Regions from separate parts of the Streptomyces sp. NPDC090088 genome, predicted to be linked through region 2. Evidence: predicted binding sites of a transcription regulator. Region 2 holds the regulator's gene; the other holds the start of a gene.

Region 1 (3,451 bases), on a different contig from region 2:
TGACCGGTGAGGGTCAGGCCCGCCGCGCCCGTCTCCGGGTCGGCCAGGGACGCCTCGACGAAGAGGACGTCACCACCCGCGCCGGTGACCGCGAGGCCGGTCGCCACGCCCGGCACCGCGGTGCGGCGCTCGGCCGGGTCCTGGGCGGACTCGGGCACGTGGTGCGGCCGGCCGATCAGGGCGCGCAGGTCCTCGTCCCTGATCGTGAACGGCAGCTCCCGCTTGCCGAGCTCGTGCTGCGCCGCGACCTTGCGGAGCAGCCGGGCGATCGACCGCTCCAGCGTGCGGACGCCCGCCTCCCGGGTGTACTCGCCGGCGAGCTTGCGCAGCGCGCTCTCGTCCAGGACGACCTCGCCCTCGTCGATACCGGCCCGCTCCAGCTGGCGCGGGAGCAGGTGGTCCCGGGCGATGACGACCTTCTCGTCCTCGGTGTAGCCGTCGAGGCGGACCAGCTCCATACGGTCGAGCAGGGCCTCCGGGATGGCTTCGAGCACGTTGGCGGTGGCGAGGAAGACCACGTCGCTCAGGTCGAGTTCGACCTCCAGGTAGTGGTCGCGGAAGGTGTGGTTCTGTGCCGGGTCGAGGACCTCCAGGAGGGCCGCAGCGGGGTCGCCGCGGTAGTCGGAGCCCACCTTGTCGATCTCGTCGAGCAGGACGACCGGGTTCATCGAACCGGCCTCCTTGATCGCCCGCACGATCCGGCCGGGCAGCGCGCCGACGTACGTACGCCGGTGGCCGCGGATCTCCGCCTCGTCCCGCACACCGCCGAGGGCGACCCGGACGAACTTGCGGCCCATGGCATGGGCGACCGACTCCCCCAGGCTGGTCTTGCCGACACCGGGCGGCCCGACCAGGGCCAGCACGGCACCGCCGCGCCGTCCGCCGATGACTCCCAGCCCTCGGTCGCTACGGCGCTTGCGCACCGCCAGGTACTCGGTGATGCGCTCCTTGACGTCCTCCAGACCGGCGTGCTCGGCGTCCAGGACCGCCTTGGCGCCCTGGATGTCGTACTCGTCCTCGGTCCGCTCGTTCCACGGCAGTTCGAGGACGGTGTCCAGCCAGGTACGGATCCACGAGCCCTCGGGCGACTGGTCGCTGGACCGCTCCAGCTTGTCGACCTCCTTGAGGGCCGCCTCGCGGACCTTCTCGGGCAGGTCGGCGGCCTCCACGCGGGCGCGGTAGTCGTCGGACTCCTCGCCCTCCTTGGCCGAGTCGCCGTTCAGCTCGCGCAGCTCCTTGCGGACCGCCTCCAGCTGACGGCGGAGCAGGAACTCGCGCTGCTGCTTGTCGACGCCCTCCTGGACGTCCTTGGCGATGGTCTCGGCGACGTCCTGCTCGGCGAGGTGGTCGCGGAGCTGCTGGGTGGCCAGCTTGAGGCGGGAGACCGCGTCCACGGTCTCCAGGAGTTCGATCTTCTGCTCGGTGGTCAGGAACGGCGAGTAACCGGAGTTGTCGGCCAGCTGGGACACGTCGTCGATGGCCTGCACCCGGTCCACGACCTGCCAGGCGCCGCGCTTGCGCAGCCAGGCGGTGGCGAGGGCCTTGTACTCCGTGACCAGTTCGGTGACATGACCGGGCACCGGGTCCGGGACGTTCTCGTCGACACGGGTGCCCTCCACCCACAGGGCGGCGCCCGGGCCGGTCGTACCGGCGCCGATGCGCACCCGGTAGCGGCCGCGGATCAGCGCGCCCGGGTCGCCGTCGGCGAGGCGGCCGACCTGCTCCACGGTGCCGAGCACACCGGTGCCCGGGTAGGTCCCGTCGACCCGCGGCACCAGCAGCACCTTGGGCTTGCCGGGCTCGGTACGGGCGGCGGCCTGCGCGGCCTCCACGGCGGCGCGTACATCAGGGTCCTTCAGGTCCAGCGGGACCACCATCCCGGGCAGCACGACCTCGCCGTCGAGAGGCAGCACAGGGAGGGTGAGTGATGCGGACGTCGAAGCCATGATCTCCCCTTAGGCAGTCAACTTGAGCTATGTCGACTCAATGCTTGGGGGCGGAGAAATGTTCCCATGCATATGTTCGCTCTGAGCGATCGACTGGTGACCTGGCCGGACACGGTCCCGCGCCGGGAAAAACAGTTGATCCGCGCGGGCGCATTCCCCGTACGGTCGCCCGATGACCGACACCGACCGCACGGCGACCCTGCTCGCCGCCTACGACGCCCAGATGCGCGCCGTCCAGCCCACCCCCGCGCCCGGGATCACCTACGAGCACGACGGCGCCCTGCTGCGGGTCGTCGGCCAGCACCGCGGCTTCGTGACCGGGCCGCGCGACTGGGGCGGGCTGCGCGGCGCCGGTCTGGACGCGGCGATCGCCCGGCAGCGGGACTTCTTCGCGGCACGCGGCGAGGCGGTGGAGTGGAAGGTACGGGGCCACGACGTCCCGGCGGACCTCCCCGACCGGCTCCGCGCGGCGGGCTTCGTACCCGAGCCGCAGGAGACGGTCGTGATCGCCCCGGTCGCGGACCTCGCCGTACCGACCCCGGCACCGTCCCCGGAGGTGACCCTGCGCCGCATCACCGACGACGCGGACCTGGACCGTGTCGCCGCGCTGGAGACCGCCGTCTGGGGCGAGGACATGGCCTGGATCGCGCAGTACCTGCGGGGCCGGCTGACAGTGGATCCGGACGGCACCGAGATCTACGTCGCCGAGGCCTCCGGAGAGCTCGTCTCGGCGGCCTGGGTGGCCTTCCGCCCGGGCACCGACTTCGCCATGCTGCTGGGCGGCTCGACCCTCGCGGCCTGGCGTGGCCAGGGCGTCTACCGCGCCCTGGTGGCCCTACGAGCGACCCGCGCGGCGGCCCGGAGCGCGGCCTACCTCCTCGTGGAGGCCTCCGACGACAGCGCCCCGATCCTCAAACGCCTCGGCTTCAAGGCGGTCACGACGACCACGCCGTACGTCTGGACACCGGCCGGCTGACCAACGCCGCCCACTTCAGCGCCCCGACAGGGGCGCGGGGCTGTATTCGATATGCGGCTCCGCCGCGCGGGCGCGACCAGCCACGACGGAGCCGCACCCGGCAACCGCCCGAAACCCGCCACGGCGAGTGGCCCCGCCGAACGCCACTGCCACGACTTCGCAAGGCCATCGCTACACCACCGCAACGCAACCCACAGGAAAATCCCCGAAACTGCCAGCTGGTTCACAGCCAGAAGCCGAACAGCTGAACAGCACCACGCAACGGGGCCCGGGGGGACACATGGATGAGAAGCCGACAACCGGGCCGAGCCGGCGGGCCGTGCTCACCGGTGCCGCCGTGGTCGCGGCCGGCGCCGCGGTTCCGGTGGTCGTACAGGCCGTGGACGACGACGGAGGCGGGGGCGGCACAACCACCCCCGCCCGCACCGCCTCCGCCGCCCCCGTGGCGAGCCGCCCCCCGGCCTCGCCCCTCCCCCGCACCGACCCGCGCCCGAACATCCTCTTCGTGCTCACCGACGACCAGCCGAAA
Region 2 (3,451 bases):
CACGACCAAGCTGAGCTGGACGAAGAACCGGGAGATGGATCTCGCCGGCTACCGGGTCTACCGGCGCCTGCGGGGCAGCACCAGCTGGACGAAGGTGGGGACGACGACGGCGACGTCCCTGACCGACGCCCCGCCCGCGACCGGCGCCCTCTACTACTACGAGATCCGCGCCTACGACAAGGCAGGCAACGAGTCGGGCGGCACCGCCGACCAGTTGGTCACCAGCATCACGCTGGCCGCGCCGAGCGGCCTCTCCTCGTCGATCACGGACACGACGGCGACGGTGTTCTGGAAGGCCGTGCCCGGCGCCGTCAAGTACCGGGTGGTGCGCACGGATCCGAGCAACGTCGAACGCGTCACCGACGTCGTCGGGACCTCCCTCGGCGACGACACGCTCGCCCGCAGCGCCGGCTACCAGTACAAGGTGGCCGCGCTGGACAGCTCCGGTCACCTCTCGCCGTACAGCGTCACCACGTACGTGCACCGGGCACCCGCCGCTCCGCGCGGCCTCACGGCGACGGCGGACATCGGCGCCGCGCTGCTGTCGTGGACGGTCAAGCCCGAGGACGGCCGTGTCCTGGGCTTCCACGTCTACCGCTCGACGACCCTGCCCGTGGACACGGCCACCGCCACGGAGGTCACCTGCACCACCACCTACACCGAATCCGCCGACGGCTCACGGCGGTACAGCTGCGGCGACTACTCGGCGGAGGAGGGGACCACCTACCACTACGTGGTGACGACGGAGGACCAGATCTCCACCGTGTCGCTCCCCTCGGACACGGTCACCGTCACCACGCTGGAGTCGGACAAGCCGCCCGCCCAGGTGACCGGCCTGACCGCGACGGCCACCGAGTACGGCATCGAGCTGGACTGGGACGACAACACCGAGGCCGACCTGAAGCGGTACGTGGTCTACCGGGGCACGGTCATCGGCGAGGACGACGCGGAGCAGGTCTGCTCCGGCGGTGAGTGGGCGTGGCTGAACGCCGGCACCTCCCACTACCGGGACGTGCGCACGCCCGACGGCGACCACGCCTGCTACTGGGTGGACGCGATCGACACCGCGGGCAACTCCAGCCGCTGGCTGGGGCCGGTGAGCGCGGTCGCCGTCGACGAGCTGGACCTGACCCCGTCGGTGGCGACCCCGGAGGGCTCCCCGCTGACCCTGACCGCGGACACTCCGGACTCGGGCGGTGTCCACCTCGGGTGGAGCGCGGTGGACTCGGCGACCGGCTACCAGGTCTACCGCTGGGACCCGGCGACGAAGACGTACGAGAAGCTGGCGGCCACGACCGACCGCTCCTACGACGACACCACGGCCACCCGTGGCACCACCCACTACTACTGGGTGACCGCGCTGTACGCCGACGGCACCGAGTCGGCGCCCGGGGCGGACCGGGCGATCCTGGAGCCGTAGCCACGAGAAGGGCCCCGGCGTGCTGCCGGGGCCCTTCCACGTGCGTACTGCTAGTCCTTCGCCTTCTTCGGTCGCCACACCACCAGTGCGCTGGTCTGCTGGACCTCCTGGTACGGGACCAGGTCGCGGCGGTAGGAGGCGTGGACGGCGGCCTCGCGCTGCTGCATCGCGGCCGCCGCGCCGTCGACCGCGGCCTGGAGTTCGGCGACGCGCTGCTGGAGCGCTATGACCTGGTTCTCCAGTTCGATGATGCGCTTGATGCCGGCCAGGTTGATGCCCTCGTCCTGCGACAACGCCTGCACCTGGCGGAGCAGTTCGATGTCGCGGGCCGAGTAGCGCCGGCCCCGCCCGGCCGTGCGGTCGGGAGAGACCAGGCCGAGGCGGTCGTACTGGCGCAGCGTCTGCGGGTGCAGTCCGGAGAGCTGGGCCGCCACCGAGATGACGTAGACCGGGGTCTCCTCGGTCAGTTCATACGGATTACGTCGACGGCCGTCCATCTCTGTCATGCTCCCTTCGCGGCCTCGAACAGCTCGGCCCGCGGGTCCTCACCCGCGGTCGCCTCGCGATACGCCTCCAGCGCGTCACGAGCATTCCCCGACAGGTCCTTCGGGACACTCACCTCGACGGTGACCAACAGGTCGCCGCGGGTGCCGTCCTTGCGGACCGCGCCCTTGCCGCGGGCGCGCATGGTGCGGCCGTTGGGGGTGCCCGGGGGCAGCTTCAGGGTGACCGGCGGTCCGCCCAGGGTCGGGACCCTGACCTCGCCGCCGAGCGCCGCCTCGGTGAAGGTCACCGGGACGGTCACCGTGAGGTTGTCCTCCTTGCGGCCGAACACCGGGTGGGTGTCCACGTGCACCATGACGTACAGGTCGCCCGCGGGGCCGCCGCGTTCGCCCGGTGCGCCCTTGCCGCGCAGCCGGATGCGCTGGCCGTCCGTCACCCCGGCGGGGATGCGGACCTGCATGGTCCGGGACGACTTGGCGCGGCCGCTGCCCTTGCAGTCCAGGCAGGGGTGCTCGGCGATCAGGCCGCGGCCCTTGCAGTCCGGGCAGGGGTCGGTGAGCGAGAAGCCGCCTCCGGATCCTCGCGCCACCTGGCCGGTGCCGACGCAGGTCGGGCACACGCGGGGCGTGCCGTTCTTGTCGCCGGTGCCCGAACAGGCCTTGCAGGGGGCCTGCGAGGACATCCGGAGCGGGACCGTGGCGCCCTCGATGGCCTCCGTGAAGCTGAGCGTGACCTCGGACTCGATGTCCTGGCCGCGCCGGGGCTGGGTGCGGGAGCCCGCGCCGCCGCCCCGGTTGAACAGGCCCCCCAGGACGTCGCTGAAGCCGCCGCCGCCCCCGCCGAAGCCGCCCCCGCCCTGGGCGTTGCCCCCGAAGAGGTCGCCCAGGTCGAAGTTGAAGTTGCCGCCGCCCGCGCCCGGCCCCGGGCGGAAGCCGCCGTTGCCGAAGAGGGCGCGGGCCTCGTCGTACTCCTTGCGCTTCTTGGGGTCGCCGAGTATGTCGTTCGCCTCGGAGATCTCCTTGAAGCGCTCCTCGGCCTTGGCGTTGCCCTTGTTGGCGTCCGGGTGGAACTCGCGGGCGAGCTTCCGGTACGCCTTCTTGATCTCAGCCTCGGTGGCGTCCTTGGGGACGCCGAGGACCTTGTAGTAGTCCTTCTCGATGAAGTCCTTGGTGCTCATCCCCGACGCCCCTCCTTCCGCTCGGTACTTATTACGTCAGCCCTCCTCAGGGCCGTTGTCCTTCTCGTCCGCCGCCGCGGGGGCCTCTTCGGTCCCCTCGGCCTTCACCGCCGTCGCGCCCGGCTGCGGTTCGGCGACGGCCACCCGCGCGGGGCGGATGGTGCGCTCGCCGATGCGATACCCGGGCTGAAGGATGGCCACGCACGTCGTCTCGGTGACGTCCGGCGCGTAGCTGTGCATCAGCGCCTCGTGGATCGTCGGGTCGAAGGGCTCGCCCTCCTTGCCGAACTGTTGCAGGCCCATCTTCGCCGCGACCGTTTCGAGCGACTCGGCCACCGACTTGAAACCGC

Evidence for each region. The regulator HspR, encoded in region 2, represses chaperone genes until heat shock. The targets are predictions, from matches to a motif close to TTGAGNNNNNNNNNCTCAA.
Region 1: lon (endopeptidase La) is a predicted target of HspR. The motif match lies at 1,969-1,987, and genes of this name have one in related genera.

What each region holds. Positions count from the first base shown of each region.
Region 1 is NZ_JBIVDZ010000002.1:1,041,498-1,044,948, reverse strand. Features, by position in the region: gene lon (endopeptidase La) at 1-1,946, opposite strand, end outside; gene ACIPSJ_RS13455 (GNAT family N-acetyltransferase) at 2,119-2,922, shown strand; gene ACIPSJ_RS13450 (sulfatase) at 3,203-3,451, shown strand, end outside.
Region 2 is NZ_JBIVDZ010000003.1:652,217-655,667, reverse strand. Features, by position in the region: gene ACIPSJ_RS18855 (PA14 domain-containing protein) at 1-1,420, shown strand, start outside; gene ACIPSJ_RS18850 (heat shock protein transcriptional repressor HspR) at 1,471-1,917, opposite strand; gene dnaJ (molecular chaperone DnaJ) at 1,923-3,101, opposite strand; gene grpE (nucleotide exchange factor GrpE) at 3,138-3,451, opposite strand, start outside.